Regions from separate parts of the Priestia sp. P5_B4 genome, predicted to be linked through region 2. Evidence: riboswitches for the same ligand, from Rfam matches in the RefSeq annotation. Region 2 holds a riboswitch; each other region holds the start of a gene.
The links. A riboswitch is a leader RNA that binds a small molecule or an ion and turns the genes downstream of it on or off. The one in region 2 is predicted to bind cobalamin.

Region 1 (6,882 bases), on a different contig from region 2:
ATAAGAAAATTAGTCAGCTTTTGTATTTATAGATCATCAAATCCATTCGCATCTGATGCTTTTGTATATTGTCTTGATTTCTGTTCAAAGAAATCTGTTTTCCCTAAATCTACCTCTTGATAAGCAATAATCCAACGAAGAGGATTTTCAATCGGTGCTTCTGGGAAAGCAGCTCGGCCGAAGCCTAATTGATTACAGCGTTTATTAGCCATGTATTCAATATACTGCTGCAGTTCTTTCATCGTGATGCCGTCGAATTTTTCTCCAATAACAGATTCCGCCCATTCAATTTCAAGACGAGCTGCCTCTTGGAACGTTTCAACTACAAACGTTTCTAGCTCCTCCGTACGATAAGCTGGATTTTCATTTAGTACTTCCTTGAAAATCTTTTCAAATAACCCAACGTGAAGCTGTTCATCACGATTGATATAGTTAATCATCGTAGATGTCGCCACCATCTTTTGATTTCTCGCAAGATTATAGAAAAAAGCAAATCCGCTATAGAAGAAAAGGCCTTCTAAAATAACATCATATACCATAGACTTCAAAAAGTTTTCAACCGTTGCTTCTTCGCTAAATGCTTTATATCCGTTTGTAATAAAGTCATTTCGAGCGCGAAGCTTTTCGTCTGTGCGCCAGTATTCAAATACTTCATCTTGTTTTCCTTTTGGTACAAGACTTGATAAAACATATGAATACGAATGATTATGAACCACTTCTTGCTGCGCTAAAATAATCATTAGAGCATTAATCGAAGAATCGGTTACATAGTCAGCTACTTTGCTAGCATAATCTGATTGAATACTGTCCAGTAGCGCCAGCAAGCCAATAATTTTCAAAAAGCTCTCTTGTTCGTCAGCCGTTAACTGAGGGAACTGCTTAATATCTTGACCCATATTAATTTCAAACGGCGTCCAAAAGTTAGCTAGCATACGTTTGTATTTAGGGAACGCCCATAAAAATCGGACGTCATCCCAGTTTAGAATATTTGAGCTCTTGCCGTTAATGATTCCTGTCGAACGGTTCGGAGCTGTTTCGTTCATTAATTCTCGTTTTAACATGCTTGTCATCAATTATTCACTCCTTTTAACTATGACAGCTTTCACATTCTTCAATGACTTCACTTGATGTTGAACGTACGTAGTAGGTCGTTTTTAACTTTTCTTTCCATGCCGTCATATGAAGATCCAGCAGCTCTTTTGCTCGGATATCATTTTGCACATATAAGTTGAATGAAATGGATTGATCAATATGGCGCTGGCGCTTGGCGTTTTGCTTAATGCTCCAGTGCTGATCAATTAAATAAACGGACTTATAATACCAGTTTGTTGCTGGTGATAAATCTGGTGCCGTCACCGGGATTTTATAGTTTTTCTTTTCCTCTGAATAAAACTTACGGAAAATCGGATCAATACTTGCAGTAGAACCCGCGATAATAGATGTTGATGAATTAGGTGCTACAGCCATTAAGTAGCCATTTCTTATCCCATTGCTTTGAACTTCGTTACGCAGTTCACTCCACGCTTCGCTTGTGTATTTACGTGTTTCAAAATAAGCGCCTGACTCAAAATCTGAGCCTTTAAATAATGGATATGCACCTTTTTCTTTAGCTAAGTTCATGCTTGCCTGTACGGTTAAGTAAGCAATTTGCTCGTACAATTCATCGCAATATGCTACCGCTTCATCTGTTTCCCATGCTATTTTCTTTAAGGCAAGCAGATGGTTCCAACCAAATGTGCCAAGTCCTACTGCGCGGTACTTTTGGTTTGTTAGTTTTGCTTGAAGTACTGGCAAATCATTTAACTCAATAACGTTATCAAGCATGCGTACTTGAATTGGAATTAAACGTTCAAGCACATCTTCAGTTACGGCTCTCGCTAAGTTGATAGAAGAAAGATTACATACAACAAAATCGCCCGGATTCTTTGTAATAATAATTTTTCCGTCTTCTGTAATTTCCTCTGTTACGACCGTTGTGCTTTGATTTTGCGTAATTTCTGTACATAAGTTGCTGCAGTAGATCATGCCCTCGTGGCGGTTTTGATTAGCTCGGTTAACCGTATCACGATAAAACATATAAGGCGTTCCGGTTTCAAGCTGGGAAAGCATAATGCGCTTGAAGATTTCAATAGCTGGTACTGTTTCTCTTGAAAGCTGTTCATTATTTACACACTCAGCGTAACGAGTGCGGAACGAACCGCTGCCTTCTTCTTCATCATAAAAATCTTCTAACGAGTAGCCCATCAGCGTACGAACTTCGTGAGGATCGAATAAGTGCCAGTCTTCACGTGCCTCTACTTTTTCCATAAACAAATCTGGCAAACATACGCCAGTGAATAAATCATGCGTGCGCTGACGTTCGTCACCATTGTTCAAACGCGCGTCTAAGAATGAAAAGATGTCTTTGTGCCATACGTCTAAATATACGGCAATAGCTCCTTGTCGTTGACCTAGCTGATCGACACTTACAGCCGTATTATTTAGCTGTTTCATCCATGGAATTGTTCCTGATGATACGCCTTTAAAACCTTTTATATCACTTCCTCGGCTTCTAATATGACCGAGGTAGACACCAATTCCGCCTCCATTTTTACTAAGCGTGGCCAAATCTGTATTGCTATCATAAATACCGCGTAAGCTGTCATCAATCGTATCAATAAAGCAGCTAGATAGCTGTCCGTAGCTCTTTCCTGCGTTTGAAAGTGTTGGTGTGGCAACCGTCATATATAGACTAGAAAGCGCCCAATACGCTTCTTTTACTAATGCTGTTCGATTTTCTTTCTTTTCTTGAGACATCAGCGTCATAGCAATGATAAGAAAACGTTCTTGCGGTAATTCGTATACGCGCTTATCATGTGATGTCGCTAAATAGCGATCTGCTAATGTCAACAATCCAATGTATGTAAATAAACGATCGCGTTCAGGAATAATGACTGAAGCAATTTCATTAATTTCTTCTTCTGTATATGTTTTTAATAGCTGCTTATTATAAATGCCGATTTTTGTTAGTTCTTGAATAAGCTGATAAAACGAACCGTACTTCTCTTTTTTATCGTAACCTCGGTTGTCCGCTGCTTTTCGATATAGTTCGTTTAAGTAGACGTCTGCCGCTACGTATGTCCAATCGGGTTCTTCCATTGAAATACGCTCTAAGGCTGCCAAAATTAGGACGTTTGCAACCTTTTCGTCCGTCATATTTTCCTTTACTGTAACAGTTTGAATAACCTTTTCCTCATACAAAGAAAAATCAAGCTGCGTAAATTCTTTTTTTAAACGTTCAATATATGCAGTTAATTCATGTAGAATTGTAGGCTTTAATGTATTCACCATAAATATGGCTCCTCTCTTCACTTCAAAATAAAAAATCGCTCACCGTACCTCGGTGAGCGAATAGAACGAAGATAGAAGAAGACACTAAGTCTTTTCTCAATCCTCGCTCTACCCTCTCACCTCCCGAAGAAGATAAAACGACATAAAAAAGGCAGGTCTCCTGACTTATGCTTCTTTTTACTTTAAGGCCTTCCCATGATGTTTACTCACAGTGGATTTCCTTATTTCATCAGCATTCACAGTTGCGGGGACAGCTTTGGATTTTCACCAAATTCCCTTTTAAGTCTTTTTATCAGACACCTTTTTCACTGGAAAACACAAAATATAGTATTTTATTATGGATTTCAAAACAACATATTGTGTTATGTTATAAACACATTATATAGGACAACTTAGAAAACTATCAACCTATTTTCAAAAATAATTTTGTTTTTTACGATAAAACTCTTCGACTTTTTTCATCAAACTATTCCATCATAACATGTTTTGACACGCTTGATGGAACAATGTGCTCTTTTTAAAAAATTTGTCCTATTTTTCTACTAAACATTGACAACCTCAATAAAAAAAACCGTTTTTCATCAAAAAACGGTTGTTAATTATTTGTATTCTTTTTCAAATGCTGTGATTGTTTTGATAAACTCTTTATCAATATCGTATCCTATCCCCGGTTTTCCCTTCACCTTTATTACTCCAGCTTCTACCTCTACTTCGGGCTTAATAATATCTTTTTCCCAATAGCGAGACGACGCAGAAATATCACCTGGTATCGTGAAAGAAGGCAGTGTGGCAAGGGCAATGTTATGAGCTCGTGAAATCCCTGCTTCTAACATTCCTCCAACCCAAAGTTTTACACCATGCTGGGCGCATAAATTATGAATTTGCTTTGCTACGGACATTCCGCCAACTCGCCCGATTTTCACATTGATAATCTTACAGCTTTCTTGTTCGATTGCATGACGTGCATCTTCATAGCTCACAATACTTTCATCTAAGCAAATCGGCGTCTTTATTTGCTTTTGTAACAATCGATGATCAAGGATATCATCAGAACTTAACGGCTGTTCGATCATCATTAAATTCAATTCATCTAGTTTCTTCAATGAATCCCTATCGCTTAACGTATAAGCTGAATTGGCATCAGCCATAAGAGGAATGCTTGGAAATTCATCTCGAATTTGTTTCAGTAGCTCATAGTCAGCACCCGGCTTAATTTTCACTTTAAAGCGCTTATAGCCATCTTTCATGTAAGTCTTTATTTGTTCTTTCATTACGGAAATGTCATTTAAGCCAACTACCACTCCAGCTTCTACAGCAGGCCTTACTCCGCCAATTACTTCAGATAACGGCTTATTTTGCCGCTTTGCATACAAATCCCATACAGCACAGTCCAAAGCTGCTTTAGCCATGTTATTTCGCTTTAGAGGTTTGAATAGCTTTTGAACATCCTCTGGTTTTTGAAGCTGCTTATGAAGAAGCGAGGGAATTAAAAAATCGTCTAACATATGAAAACACGTCTGAATCGTTTCTTCCGTATACCAAGGAGATGAAAAAGCAACGACTTCTCCCCACCCTGTAAATCCTTGTTCATCTTCTACTTCAAGCAAAATCAATTCTCGATCCTGCACCGTACCATAGCTTGTTGAAAAAGGAGAAAGAAGCTTCATGTCAATTTTATAAAGATGTACTTTTTTTATAATCATCGATTAGCTCCCTTTCTGTATGAACGATGATAGCTTCCGGCGTATGATTTTATTAGAAGCCGTTCGCGGCAGCTCCTCTACTCGAACGAAATACTTTGGAAGTTTGTACTTTGCTAAAAATTGTTGAATGTGTAAAGATAATTCTTCATCTGAAACGTCTTCGTTTACAACAACACATGCAGCTGGCACTTGTCCCCATTTTTCATCAGCTACTCCCGTTACACCGGCCTCTTTAACAGCGGGATGCTTCAACAAAACATTTTCAATTTCAGCTGGATATACATTTTCTCCACCTGAAATAATAAGGTCTGAACGTCTGTCTAACACATATAGAAAGCCTTCTTCATCCACTTTCCCGATATCTCCTGTATAGAACCAGCCTTGTTGAATTGCTTTTTGAGTAGCCTCAGGTTTATTTAGGTATCCTTTTGTAACATTTGGACCTTTAACAATGATTTCTCCTGCTTCGCTGGTCTCATTTCCTTTTTCATCTACAATTTTCATTGCACATGGAAATAATGGTTTACCTGCTGATCCCAGTTTTCGCAAACTGTCTTCAGGTGAAAGCGTAACGAACTGTGAAGATGTTTCTGTCATTCCATACGTTTGATAAACAGGAATTTCTTTATTCACACAAGCCTCTAAAATAGTAAGCGGTGCAGGTCCTCCTCCTAAAAGCATACAGCGAAACGTATTTGGATACTTGCGTTCAGCTAATTCATCAAGCATATTGGACAGCATAGAAGTAACAACCGAAATAATCGTTACCCCTTTGTTTTCAATGGCTTCATTTACTGCTCTTACTTCAAACCGTTCTTCTAAAATGATTTTCATTCCGTAAAAGACGCTCCGCATTAAAATAGATAAGCCACTAATATGAAACAAAGGAACTGCTATAAGCCAGCAGTCTTTTTCATTTAATCCTAAATTAAGCGCTGAGCCAACGGAACTCCACCAGTGATTTCCATATGTCTGCAGCACTCCTTTTGGATGACCTGTTGTTCCAGACGTATACATAATGGTGAATGTGTCCTCGAGATTCCACGTTTTTTGAAAACCTGTTTCTGCTTCTGGAGAACTTTTTAAAGCAGGTAAAGTAAGCTGAGTAATGGAACTTTGGAATTCTCTAATTAAAAATGTTTCATCCGCAATAAGCAACGACACGTTTGCATCTGTTAGCTGATAATTAATTTCTTCGTTTGTCAAACGCGTGTTGACGAGCAGCAACCGGGCGCCAATATAAGAAATCGCATGTAAAATCTCGATAAACTCCACTCTATTTTTCATGTATAAAGCAATGGTATCACCTTGCTTTACACCGTTAAACGAAAGCTGCTGTGCTACTTTTTGAACACGTTTATGAAGCTCTTGAAACGTAAGAGACGTTTGCGGTGTTTCTACCGCCACTCGATTTGGCGTCAAATATGCTCTTTGCATAAGCCCATTAGGAATCGTTTGGCTACTCATGAATTTCTCTCCTTTTTATACTGATTAACTAAATTAAATTGAAAAAACAGCCTGATGATAATCACCAAGCTGTTTCAGCTGTTTAAGGGAAACGTGGGAACTGTTGGAAGTCTGGATTGCGTTTTTCCTTAAATGCATCGCGACCTTCTTTTGCCTCATCGGTTGTGTAATAAAGAAGCGTTGCGTCACCCGCAAATTGCTGGATACCAGCTAAGCCATCCGTATCAGCATTAAATGCTGCTTTTAAGAAACGAAGAGCGGTTGGACTTTTTTCTAACATCTCTTCACACCATTGAATTGTTTCAGCTTCAAGCTGTTCTAATGGAACGACCGTGTTTACTAATCCCATGTCTAGTGCTTCTTGAGCGTTGTACTGACGGCA
Region 2 (6,882 bases):
CGGGTACTGAGTGCTGTAGAGTATTCACGCGGTTTTTTCAAATGATGCAGCCATACTGCTTCGCTTTTTTGATATTTCCCAAAATACCAGCGTCCTTCAAATGGAACAATGCCAAACAAATGGTCAGGGTTATGCAAGTCTGCTTCTGCTACAAAATGCCAACCCACATCACGTTCAATAGCACGCTGACCTTTATAACCTATTTTTTGATCTTTTTCCAAGTCATTAATTTTCATAAAAATGAGTTTAAATGTTTTGTCTCCGAGGTCAATATCTTCTACTTGCTTACAAATATCTGCAAGGTCATCTGATTCATACATAATATCTAATCGCTCTTTGATAAAAGGGCTTCTACTTGGATCAAGTTTAACGGCACTTTTTATGATAGGTTTCTCAGTTTCAATTTCAAAAAGAGAGCGTCTCTCTAATTGACATAGTGAGAGTTCCTCTTCGCTGCATGCGTATGTGTAGATATACTGAGGCAGCTGCGTATGGTTATTCAATATCGTATCATCCTTTATCGTATCTAATTATCCTTCTTCTCAAACAATAGCGAGAAAAGAAGAGAAAAGCAACGAATTTAAATATATTTGGCTGTGAATAATAAATTGAAGCGCTACATAGTCCACTTATTTGACAAAACATGCTAAAATAACTGGTGATAACCTGCATGCGCTGCTGTCTATACAAAAGAACTGGATCAAGGTTTCTCAAAAATCATTTACACACTGCTGACATTTTGATGAATAGGAGAGGCTACGTGATGTCTAAAAGTGATCATGAAAAGCAACAGATGAGTCGGGCTGATATGAAAAAACAAGCCAAAACATCCTCGCAAAACCTTGTGATGAACGTACTCATTGCCATTGTATCTGTATGTATTTTAGCTCTTATTATAAATGTTTTTGTACTAATGAAATGAGCCGTTATACTGCTCATTTCTTTTTGTTAAGTTGAGCTTTTATTGAAGCATTTGAGGTCTCTTTCACTAGAGAGCCCATTGTGAATAGCATATCTTTTTTTTACAAATGATAGTTGTGATATGATGAGGCAATAATATATTAGACAAAAAGCTGGAGGTTACTTAGTATGCCATTACTTAGATTTGATGTAATAGAAGGAAGAGATGAAAAAGAGTTAAAAACATTACTAGACGCTGCTCACGGAGCGATGCTAGAAGCCTTTGGCGTCCCGGAGCGCGACCGTTATCAAATTGTACATCAGCATCCTGCTCATGAAATGATTATTGAAGATACAGGTCTTGGCTTTGAGAGAAGCAAGGATTTGGTTATTATAAGTGTAACGAGTAAACAGCGAACAGAAGAGCAAAAGCAAGCTCTTTACAGATTAATTGTAAAAGAGCTTGGAGAGAGTTGCGGCATTCAGCCAAACGACATTATGATTTCGATTGTTGAAAACAGTAATGCTGACTGGAGCTTTGGCATGGGAGAGGCTCAATTCTTAACTGGGAAATTATAAAACGGTTTATTATCTAGAGAAGCCCTTATTTCTAAGGGCTTTTTCTCATTTTGTCTATAAAAATATTATTCTCTTAGTCACATCTTACTCAAAATTAAATACAGACATCTGTCAAATGAATGATACAATAAGCTTATATGCCATTTTGAGTGGAAAAACCATAAAAGAGTTCGGCGTACTAATTTTAGAACAACAATAAATTTACATAAAGATGTAAAGATTTAAAGGTTAAAAGAGAAGTGTATAAAATCTGTAAAACAAAAGAACAGTTACGCGTTAAACATAGGAGTAAAAGGTTCTTCACGTGTTTTTTCGGATAATAAGAGAAAGTAATTTTGATCATTGAGGAGGAACTTAGAATGTTTGGATTTGATGCAGATGTATCGCCATTAGTGCGAATTAAAGTAATTGGGGTCGGCGGTGGAGGAAATAACACCGTTAACCGTATGATTGAACACGGTGTACAAGGAGTAGAATTTATCGCCGTTAATACGGATGCTCAGGCGCTTAACTTATCTAAAGCAGATGTGAAAATGCAGATTGGTGCGGCCTTAACGCGAGGATTAGGTGCAGGAGCTAATCCAGAAGTGGGAAGAGAAGCAGCCGAAGAAAGCAGAGAACAAATTCAAGAAGTACTGCAAGGCGCAGATATGGTATTCGTAACAGCTGGCATGGGCGGAGGAACCGGTACTGGAGCAGCTCCGGTTATTGCCCAAATTGCCCGTGAACTAAATGCTTTAACAATTGGAGTAGTCACTCGCCCGTTCAAGTTTGAAGGAAATAAACGTACGAAGCAAGCAGTAGGCGGTATTACTGCAATGAATGAATCGGTAGATACTCTTATTGTGATTCCAAACGACCGCTTGCTTGAAATTGTCGATAAAAAGACGCCTATGCTTGAAGCATTCCGTGAAGCAGATAATGTTCTTCGCCAAGGTATTCAAGGTATTTCAGATTTAATCGCTGTTCCGGGGCTGATTAACCTTGACTTTGCTGATGTAAAAACAATCATGTCTAATCAAGGATTTGCGCTTATGGGTATCGGACGAGCTTCTGGATCAGACCGGGCAATTGAAGCAGCGAAAAAAGCGATTTCTAGTCCGCTGCTAGATGCATCGATTGATGGAGCAAGAGGCGTGCTGTTGAACATTACGAGCGGCAGCAGCCTGAGTCTTTACGAAGTACAGGAAGCAGCAGATATTGTCACGTCTGCTTCTGATCAGGACTTAAATATGATTTTTGGGTCCGTGATTAATGAAGATTTAAAGGACGAAATGATGGTAACCGTTATTGCCACTGGATTTGATGATGAAGATGTTTCACCATCAGCTTCTACTTCTAGAGTTTCAAGAGCACGCTACTAAATTAAATAACCAGTTTTTATGGTGGCAATTGTTTTTCAATTGCCTTAAAAGGGAATCCGGTGCAAATCCGGAGCGGTCCCGCCACTGTAACAAGGAGCCTTATGTCAAAAAGCCACTGTCTATTTAGAGACGGGAAGGCGGTATAAGGCAATGACTTGAAGCCAGGAGACCTGCCATAAATCGCAGCACACAATAACCTACGAGGATAGGGAMGTGTTTTGGCAGAATCAAAAATAAGATAAACAAGGGATACGTTTATCTGAATTTGTTTTGAAGACAAGCACTTCTTTTTAGAAGTGCTTTTTTTGTGTATTAAAATAGAAGGTGGAAAGATCAATGATAAATAATAAAAAACTCGTATCTATGATATTTCTTATGTTACTTTGCCTCACTGCTTGCGCTCCTAATGAAGAGAGCATAAGTATAAAAGAAAGAAAGAAAACGGATAAAAGTGTGACGTTTTTATTTAATTTTACATCTGCAACGCTTGATCCTCATACGGATGATAATTATACAGCAGTTCGTGCGGGAGTAGGGGAGACGCTTGTTAAAATCAGCAATGATTTAAAAATAAAGCCCTGGCTTGCTGAAAAGTGGAAAACGGAAGATAACGGTCTTACGTGGACATTTACGATAAGAAAGAATATTACGTTTCAAAATGGTAAAGCGCTAGATGCAAATGCCGTTAAGTCTTCTCTTCAAAGAACGATAGATCAAAGTTATGCGATGAAAAACGCTTTAAATATTAAAGAAATGAAAGCGAACGGTCATGCGCTGACAATTACATTAAAAGAACCAATGCCTAAATTTCCTTCTGAGTTAGTGCATCCAAACACAGCTATTATAGATGTTGATGTTTCTAATATAGCTAAGAAGCCTATTGGCACAGGTCCATTTCAAGTTTTGACTTTCGACCAAGGAAATCAAGTGAAGTTAGAAAGATATGAACATTATTGGAATGGGAAAGTAAAATTGAAAAATGCGACCTTTGCATTTAACGAAGATGCTAATGCGCGAGTTGCGGCTCTTCAGTCCGGAACAGCCGATATTATTTATCGCCCGCCTTTAGAAAGTTTGGGCACTTTACAAACAGATCCGTCTTTTAAGGTAAGTGGAGTACCCAGTGTGCGTACACATTTATTACTTTATAATCAAACCAATGACGCATTAAAAGACGAAAATGTAAGAAAAGCTATCGATACCTTACTGAACCGAAAAGAAATTGTCAGCAGCATCATGAACAATCAAGCGGCAGCAGCTCGAGGTCCATTTTTACCCCAATTTCCTTTTGCTGATAATAATGCTAATGAGCAAAGAGGTATGCCATCTGCTAAAGAATATTTAGAGAAAGCAGGCTATCAAATTAAAAATGGCAAAACAATCAAAAATGGAAAGCCATTATCGCTCTCTCTTGTCACATACAGCTCTCTGCCAGAACTTCCTTTGATTGCTCAGCTTATACAGTCTAATGCGAAAGAGTTAGGAATTACTATTAAGATTCATCTCGTTGAGGACAGCGATGAATATGTAATGGCAAAAGACGATTGGGATTTAGCACTGTACAGTCTTATCACTGCACCTAGAGGAGATGCAAGCTATTATTTAAGTACGAACTATTTGCCGGGCGGTGGTTTAAATGCCAGCCGGATTGATGATGATAAGCTAACAAAAATGATTCAGCAGTTAAATTTAACCGTAGATGAAGCAAAGCGAGATCAGTTAGCTAAGCAAGCAACCGCTTTGATTAATGCGGAAATGCTGACGTCATCGATTGTACATCCAAACATTGTTGTTGCTTATAATCAAAAGGTGAAAAACTGGACCACAAATCCAAGCGAGTATTATATGCTGACTCAGCATTTAGACGTAACGCCATAGTCAATATTGTGTTGTTCCTATAGAAAAAAGAGAAAGTATACAATGATAGATAAAAGGATGTGACAGTAAACGTGCAAGAAGTACAAATGTATCAAATTAAAGAAGTAAAAGAAAAGGATGCTGAAGTGATTCAGTTTGTCATGAATATGCGGAATGAGCTATTTCCTATGATGGAAAAAAATCAGCTTCCTGTGGATTTGCTTCATTTTAATGAATATTATGTTCAAGCGAAAGGCGCTGCTTTTTTTGCAGCTGTCACGGAAAATCAACAAGTAATTGGAACAATTGGTTTATACGCTTACGATGGAAGGTTTCATGCATTAAAAAAGCGATATGAACATAAAACTGCAGCCGAGATTGTAAAATGCTATGTCGATCCAGCATACCGGCGTCTAGGCATTGGACAGCAGCTGTTAAAGGCAGTGGAACAATTTGCTCAAAGTCATTTTTATGACACATTGTATCTGCATACTCATCCTTTTTTACCGGGGGCTATTCCATTCTGGACTTCACAAGATTTTATCGAAAGACTTGCTGAACAGGATGAGCCATGGAATACGCTGCACATGGACAGAAAAATACAACCGGTCGTAATGTAACGATATTATACAGTAATTACCATAGAATCTAGATAAGAGCTCATGCTATAATGAGCGTACTTACATTTATAGCCTGTAGGGCAAGTCCTTACAGAAAAGAACCGCGTTTCGAATTGGCTGAAACGTGGTTTTTTTCTACGAAAAACAAACAACAAAATATTTTTAAAAATATCTATGAAATCGCTTTCAAAATAATGAAATATATTATATAATTACTAGTGTTGTGTTGTACTTTGTTAGTGTTAAATCAATATCCTACATGTGTGAGCCGATTGCCTTATGGTAGTCGGCTTCCTTTTTTATGGTAGAGTCTAAAAGGAAATAGCATTCGTTAAAATGGCTGTAATTATCATCACAATAGTTGTCCCAAAGGCCCACTTGAAAAGAAACTTTTGATGCTCCCCGAAATCTACTTCAACCAGCCCAATCAGAATGAAAGTAGCGGGTACCAAAGGAGATAGGGGAAACCCAGTTGTGGAATGTCCCAATAAAGCTGCTCGTCCTATTTCTACAGGGTCTACACCAAAATTAGCTGCTGTATGGCTAATAACAGGTAAAATGCCAAAATAATAAGCATCAGGTGAAAATACAAAGCTAAGAGGAAGGCTCGTTATTGCTACAACTAAGGGAAGGTGAGAGCCCAGCCATTCAGGAGTGAGGCTGACAATGGTATTAGCCATGGCATCCATCATTTTTGTTTCTGTAAAAACGCCTGTAAAGATTCCGGCTGCAAAAACCAACGTACTAACCATTACAAAGCTGTTTGCATGACTTAAGATTCTTTCCTGCTGTTCTTTTGGATGAGGAAAATTAACAAATAAAGCAATGGCAAAAGCAATAGCAAATAAAATAGGAATAGGGAGTATGTCTACGACCAAGAGAGTCATTAAGCACAGTGTCAATAAGGCATTAAACCAAAAGAGTCTAGGTGGCTTCCCAGGGGTCTCATGAACTGAAAGCTGTTCAGCAAAAGCCATTGATGAACCTTTTAAATGAATGGTTCCTAAGCGCGCTTTCTCTCTCTTTCCGAGTAGATATGCTGAAAATAAAGTCCACATCAATCCCGCTGCCATAGCTGGAATAAGAGGGTTAAATAGATCTGATACTTCTAATTGCAAACTTGCTGCGGCTCTTACGAGAGGACCTCCCCAAGGAATCATATTCATAACACCTGCGCTTAAACTAATAACACAAGCCAGTATTAGTCGGTTCATTCCCAGTTTTGTGTACAAAGGAAGCAAGGCGGAAACTGTAATTAAAAATGTAGAAGAGCCGTCTCCGTCCAAGCCAACAAGCATTGTAATAACGGCAGTTGCCATTACGACTTTTAAAGGATCGCCTTTCACAATGTTTAGGACACGAGAAATCATAGGATCAAATAAACCGACGTCAATCATTAGTCCAAAATATAAAATAGCAAAAACGATCATAATGGCCGTAGGAGCTACTTTTAAAATACCATTCATCATCATATCGCCCATATGGGCACTAAAACCTCCAATTATACCAAAGAGGATAGCGACAAAAATAAAAGCAACAACCACGGACAAGCGTTTACTGAT
Region 3 (6,882 bases), on a different contig from region 2:
TTCATATTCTGCGTGTATTCCTTTTCCGCATGCTCCTAATCCATCCAGCGTGGGAACTCCAATGGCCGCTGTAAAATTGCCATCACTTCCGCCGCCCACAGCTGCTTCTTCCAATTTCATACCCAGTTTCGCCGCGATTGACTGAGCGCATTCAAATAGCTCTTCCGTTTGTTTAGACTTGACCATCGGAGGACGATTCATACCTCCCGTTACTTCGAGCTTAATCCCTTTTAAAATGGGTGTTAAATTCAAAATAATATCCGTCATGCGTTTTGCTTCTTCTTCTGTAGAAACACGTAAATCCACGTGCGCTTCTGCATATTCCGGCACTACATTTGTACCGCTGCCTCCCGTAAATGTCCCAACGTTCACCGTTGTACCTTTTTCATAATCTGTTAAGCCCTGCAAGAAAATCACTTGGCGCGCCAGCTCTTCAATCGCATTGATTCCTTCTTTGTGGTGATTACCCGCGTGTGCTGCTCGTCCCCATACTTTTACGGTGAAAATCCCCGCTCCTTTGCGCGACGTTTTTAACGCACCTGAACCCGCCACCGCTGGTTCCGCTACTAGCACTGCTTCACTTCTTTGTGCTTCTTCTTCAATGTATTTTTTAGAAGAAATTGACCCAATCTCTTCATCCGAATTACAGAAAAACACAATTTTTTTATCGAGCGATAAGCCAAGCTCTTGAATCGCTTTAATCGCCCATATAGATTGTACAATGCCGCCTTTCATGTCTAAAATTCCCGGACCATACAGCTTGTTTCCCTCCGTTCTTAGACTCAGCCTCCCCTTTTCCCATACCGTGTCAAAATGACCGATAATTAAAAGCTGCTTTTCTCCTTCTCCAATCGTAAATTTCAAGTGGTTTCCTACTTCTTTTTCTTCTATGATTTCGTACCCTACCCCTAACCGCTTTTGAAACAGCTGCGTTAAATACATTCCACACTGATCTACTAACTCTTTACTGTAGGACGGTGATTCTTTTTTCACAAATCCAATTAAATCTTCAAGCATATCTTGTTCGTGTTCTTTTAAATAACTAAACACGCTTTGTTCTACCATTACCTGACTCAAATCAATTCCTCCTCCAAACAACCCCTGCTGCTTGCATTAAATGCTTTTATTTATTTTACGTATAACTATGTTCTACGTTTCACATAACGACCTTAAATTATCCTTAATTATAATGGTTTTCAGACAATTTTCCATCCTTTAAATACAGATAATACTTTAACTTATTCATAACCGACCGAAAATAGCCATAAACTTCAACAAATTCATACAAAAAAGCTTCAATCTTCAACAGATTAAAGCTTTCGTTTGACTAATTGACATTTATTTTAATATTTTTCCCTTTTGACTTCACACTCACAAAAACAAACATAGACACTAAAAAAATAAACAGAATAACGCCAACCATTTCAAAGTTTACTTCGGCCCATGGGTTAAAGAAAGTGAATGCTAAATAGAACGACACACCATACGCGAGGACAACAATAACCCAGCCCATCAAGCGGGAAGCAGATTGTCCAAATTTACTCGATTCATTCACCATTTTATGTACAATCATCGAATCGATTGTATCTGTAAGCATCATGCCAAACATAAACACTAGTCCCAACAAAAGCGGCGTATACTTGCCTGCGTTCCCTACAGCTAGAGACCACACGGCCGTTTGACTGACCGTTTCGGCTGCTAAAGCGAACAATGCCCCTACAAGAATAATTAAAAAAGGATTCGTTGTTCCTTTTGCGATTTTCGGAATAAACTTCCCTTTTAATCCGCTCAGCTGAAACTCTTCTTCTTTATTTTTAGTTCGAAGCAAATGATATGTGTTTAATGTTCCAATCAGAAAGAGAGAGATAATGGATACCCAAGATGCAAAATGATCGAAATATGATGGAAACGTAAAATTCTTCATCACCACGCCCAGCACCCCGGCCGTGACGGCCACCATTCCTCCATGACCTAGTGAAAACAGCGTTCCAACCCACGGGGCAAAACGGCTGCCCATTCTCCAATTATATCGGGTCTGGCCATCAATAAAAGCTAAGTGATCTGCATCCAATCCGTGCCTGATTCCTAATAAAAAGACAAGTAAAAAAACTGATAAACCTTCCATTTCCTACACTCCTTTTTTTAAAATAAAACGTAAAAAAGCCTCAATTCTATAGAAATTGAGGACGTATCGGCATATGAAAATAAACAGCAATTGCTCACTGCGTACCTTGATACACCGCCTCTTTCCTAGAAGAGTCAAGTGTACAGAATAGGTAGGTCTCCTGGCTTGAGATCATCATTTTCTACCGCCTTCCCCATTTTGAGTGACGATAAGATAGAAAACTCCCTGTTTACAGTGGCTGGACCGCTCGAGATTTGCACTCAATTCCCTGTTACCTCTTACGCTATGTAAGAGCACCTAAACTGTGCGAATGATTCATTTTCTTCCTCATTATACTAGTACCGCTTACAAATGAATAGAGAAAATTCAAATAAAAAAGCCCTGCTAAGCTTTACATGCTTAGCAGGGCTTTTTAAAGCAATTAAACTACTTCTACCGTTACGTCTACGTTGCCGCTGATTGCTTTTGAATACGGACAGTATGAATGAGCTAGGTCTACATATTTTTTCGCTGTTTCTAAATCTAAGCCTTCGATATGTGCTTCAAGCGCTACTCCAATTTTCACTCCTTGATCAGCTTTATCAGGAAGCAGCTGAACAGTAGCTTTTACTTCACTGCTTTTGATTTCTACGTTATGTTTTTTCAACATAAATTCTAACGCGCTGTTGAAACAAGCACTGTATCCAGCTGCAAACAGCTGCTCTGGGTTTGTTGCTGTTGTTGCTTCTCCACCAAGCGCTGGAGGTGTTGCAACGTCTAAGTTAAAGATGTTATCTAAAGAGTGAACTTCTCCTGTTCTTCCACCTGTGTTAACGACTGTTGTTTCATATAAAGCTTTCATGTATAAACCTCTCCTCTTTTTCATTAATTTTATTAAAAGTTTTTTATTTATCGTTTCCGTTATTTAATTGTACGCAATTTAATTTTAAAAAACAAGTATTAAATACATTAAAAATTTCCCAATAAAAAAAGCCGCGTATTTGCGACTTTTTCTTAATAATATTGAGACTGTTCGTCATAAGCTGATTTTCGAAAGATAGACAAGTTGGTAATGGTCCTCATCAGTTTCGTATTAAAAATAACATAATGAATAAACAGCGCCAGCACGCAGCCTAAAACGGCTCCTGTTAACACATCGAATGGATAATGAACGCCAACCCATACGCGTGAAAAGGCAATGAGTACGCCCATGACAACCCACATGCGCCCTGAACGTTTGAAATGCAGCCAAATGGTAAAAGTGATAACTAATGCAGATGTAGCATGATCGCTTGGAAATGAAGAATTTGCGGCGTGATCAACAAGCTGATTCACGTGGTGAGAGATAAACGGACGATCTCGATAAGCAAATAAACTAATCACTTTATTGATAATGACTCCTGTGGCACAAGCACACAAAGCTTGAAATGCTACAACACGGCTGCCGTTTTTATTAATAAGTAAAAACAAGCCGAGTAAAACGATAAGTACATACTGGGCATAATCTGCAAAGAATACCATCAGCGAATCTAGAGGCTTTACGTGTGAGGCATACTGATTCACCGCGTGGAAGATGGTATAATCTACTGAATTAATAGCTGATAACATAATCGAAATCCTTTCTTATTTTTAAATGTCATTAGCTATCTTATCAGTTTCTTGAGAAAATGAACATGTTTTTGTCAGAAGCTTCCTAACTGGTATTTATAAATAATGTATTCAGACTGAGTAGTAAACCAACGGACTTTCGCCCATTAACTCACCTGTGAGTGATCCACAATATTTTTTTGCAAAAAGATTTCCTCTAAAGAAGGTTCTTCGACGTGAACTTGATAAATGTCGATGCCGCATTGAATCAATTCGCGAATAATAAGAGGAATATTTCTTTCTTTTTGAAGCATCACTTTTGTGTACATGTGATGGTATTCAACTTCGGGACTCAACGTACGGAAAAACTGTTGAATATATTCTTTATGACTGCTTGGGTAGGGATCATGTTTAATCATCACCGTTTTTTTCGCTTGATATTGAAAGCGCAGCTCTTCCATTGTACCTTCTATTAAAATGACCCCATTTTTCATAATCGCTACACGTGTACAAATCTTCTCAACTTCATTTAAATTATGAGACGTCATAAAAATTGTCTTGCCTTGATTTTGGAGTTCTCTTATTAGTTCATGAATGTGAAGAGCAGATTCAACATCTACTCCAGAAGTTGGTTCATCTAAAAAGATAAGATCTGGGTCTGCTACAATTGCTTGAGCAATTCCTAACTTCTTTTTCATTCCAAATGAAAACTTTCCAACTTTCTGATGCTCATGTCCTTCTAATCCTACTTTCTTCAGTACAATACTACAGTGTTCTTTCGAAAAACGATGGCCGTTTATCTTTAAAAAATAGCGCAAATGATTGAGCGCTGTCATCTCATCATAAAAGTTAGCATAGTCAGGAAGCACACCTATTTTCTTCTGAAGCTCTAAATCAATATCACTCTGTCCCAGCAGCGTAAATTCTCCTGCTGAAGGAAATGAAACGCCGGTAAGCATATTAATAAATGTAGACTTTCCTGCTCCGTTTCTTCCTAAAAATCCGTAAGTTTCCCCTTGTGGTACCTGTAAATTAATACCGTTAACAACTGTTTTAGATCCATATTTTTTAGTTAATTTACTTGTTTCAATAGCATACATATTATACTTCTCTCCTTTTAAAACTCCAAAGTGCCGTACATAAACAAAGTGCTGCAAAAATAAGAAGAACTGTTAGATACCCTTTCTCCAGCTTTAAATAGTAGTAGGGTGTCACATACTTAAACCATGCAATGTACGCTTTTGATGAAAATATGCTCCACACGCTCAGTACCGGTAGAACAAACGATAAAATAATTGATAAAAACATAGTATGAGTTGGGCTTGGCATTAAAGCTGAAAGCATTAAAACAAATGAAATGATACAAACGGTGAATAGCAGGCACTCTAAAAATATATAAAAAGAAAAATGATGCGAAATAAACACAATCAGTAGAAATGAAATAGAGATACAAACAAGCCAGAAACAGCAAATACCTAAGAATTTTCCTAGTACAATACGCTCTCTTGATGTTTTGGTAACTAAAAACCTTGCTGTTCTTGTTTTAATTTCTTGATTAATAACATTATGAGAAAGACTTGAAATAAATAAAGGTCCGAACCCGAGAAGCATCACCAAAATTCCCCCGTTGGCTCCATCTTGAATCTGTGCACTCGTCAGTTGACCTCCAAGTTGACTAACTATATGGGCTATTCCATAGGAAGCACCGCATACGATTAAGATAACGATAATTGATTTAATACTTTTAAATAAGCTTTGAAACTCTTTTACACTAATAGCCCACATTTTTAAAATCTCCTTTTAAATAAATTTGACTGCTATCATCCAACAAAAGGATGATTTACTTCCGCCGGTAAGGCTTTTTTTTCTTTGGGCTTTCCACTCCAAGAAAAATTTGTCCATATACGCAGTAGCTTTTCCACCGGTCCAGTTTGAAATTTTTGCACGTACATATAGCTGCTGATAAGCTGAATTCCGTAAATACCTATGCAGACAAAAATCCCTGCAATCATGCCGAGCTTTCCGAAATAACCTAATCCGTAACCGTAAAAAATCGTCGTGCATATGACCGTTTGCATTAAATAATTACTAAGCGATATCCTGCCTACACTTTCAAAAGCCTTTATCAAAAATGACTTCTCGTATTTCGCATATAACCAAGCAAAGCCTGCAATATAACCAAGAGATAGAAGACTTCCACCTAACATATGTGTAGAACCAGCCCAATTCGCATCTGGCCATACGTACATAGTCCCTTTTAACAGCAAGCCAAGCGGAATCAGCGCGGCTGCCCAACGGCCATACTGTTTTTGATTAGCTGAAACATCGTAAAACCACTTTTTCTTTCCTGCATACATACCAAATAAAAACAAAGCGCCCATTATAAATGGCGTAAACAAGAAGGCAAAAGCAAATTTATATCCTGCTATATTCATCGGATCAACATTGTTGCGGTGGTCTTTAATCTGTTCATAAGTTCCACTTCCATACACATGAATCGTATCTTTTACATATGTCGTAAGCGTTTGTTTATCGCTAAGAAGATACATATTATCGTTTAATGAACCGTATCCGGATGCTCCTGTAAGGACCAGCAAAATCGATGCCCACACCAAAAGTGTTTTGGCTTTACGCTTTAAAAAGAAAAGTAGTAAAAATACTCCCATCATTCCGTAAAATGTAAGAATATCTCCTTCCCATAAAAACACTCCATGCAGTAAGCCAAACCCTAGAAGTAGAAGAAAACGGCGAAAGAAATGCCTTTTTACCCCTAGCTTCCTTCTTTCTAAGCTTTCTTTCATCTTCACCATTGAATAGCCAAATAAAAAGGTGAAAATCGGTATAAAACTTTCCTCTACCGCGACTTTTAAAAAGACATAGGCTGCTGAATCACTTGGTGATAGCGAGAAGAGATGAATCATATCCTTTCCGTAAATGCCATATTGAAAAATCAGCATATTCGCTAGTAAAATACCAAACAAGCTGAATCCTCTCATACTATCAATTACTTTAACCCGCCTAAAATCATTACTCATCCTTTTAACTCCTTTACTATGTGTCTGTGCATTTAGTATATGAAATGAAGTTTTCAAGAAAATAACCAGGAGATTATCTTTTCCTTAACATTTTCCAATTTTGTTAATCTTTTCGTAATGTTCTTATGCTAAAATCGAATACGTATGAAATGAAAC

Region 1: another riboswitch for cobalamin. It lies ahead of AC1DRF_RS00785 (ribonucleoside-diphosphate reductase subunit alpha); the one in region 2 lies ahead of nikA (nickel ABC transporter substrate-binding protein).
Region 3: another riboswitch for cobalamin. It lies ahead of AC1DRF_RS00290 (HoxN/HupN/NixA family nickel/cobalt transporter); the one in region 2 lies ahead of nikA (nickel ABC transporter substrate-binding protein).

What each region holds. Positions count from the first base shown of each region.
Region 1 covers NZ_JBFULJ010000002.1:41,598-48,479, forward strand. Annotated here, with positions in the region: gene AC1DRF_RS00780 (ribonucleotide-diphosphate reductase subunit beta) at 27-1,070, opposite strand; gene AC1DRF_RS00785 (ribonucleoside-diphosphate reductase subunit alpha) at 1,087-3,330, opposite strand; cobalamin riboswitch at 3,464-3,649, opposite strand; gene menC (o-succinylbenzoate synthase) at 3,930-5,033, opposite strand; gene AC1DRF_RS00795 (o-succinylbenzoate--CoA ligase) at 5,037-6,500, opposite strand; gene menB (1,4-dihydroxy-2-naphthoyl-CoA synthase) at 6,583-6,882, opposite strand, start outside.
Region 2 covers NZ_JBFULJ010000019.1:5,871-12,752, reverse strand. Annotated here, with positions in the region: gene AC1DRF_RS04435 (TRM11 family SAM-dependent methyltransferase) at 1-503, opposite strand, end outside; gene AC1DRF_RS04430 (hypothetical protein) at 764-922, shown strand; gene AC1DRF_RS04425 (tautomerase family protein) at 1,090-1,479, shown strand; gene ftsZ (cell division protein FtsZ) at 1,839-2,843, shown strand; cobalamin riboswitch at 2,846-3,035, shown strand; gene nikA (nickel ABC transporter substrate-binding protein) at 3,180-4,721, shown strand; gene AC1DRF_RS04410 (GNAT family N-acetyltransferase) at 4,781-5,320, shown strand; gene AC1DRF_RS04405 (CitMHS family transporter) at 5,632-6,882, opposite strand, start outside.
Region 3 covers NZ_JBFULJ010000001.1:57,759-64,640, reverse strand. Annotated here, with positions in the region: gene AC1DRF_RS00295 (M20 family metallopeptidase) at 1-1,098, opposite strand, end outside; gene AC1DRF_RS00290 (HoxN/HupN/NixA family nickel/cobalt transporter) at 1,328-2,125, opposite strand; cobalamin riboswitch at 2,259-2,441, opposite strand; gene AC1DRF_RS00285 (organic hydroperoxide resistance protein) at 2,547-2,966, opposite strand; gene AC1DRF_RS00280 (undecaprenyl-diphosphatase) at 3,119-3,712, opposite strand; gene AC1DRF_RS00275 (ABC transporter ATP-binding protein) at 3,859-4,791, opposite strand; gene AC1DRF_RS00270 (ABC transporter permease) at 4,793-5,476, opposite strand; gene AC1DRF_RS00265 (DUF418 domain-containing protein) at 5,512-6,726, opposite strand.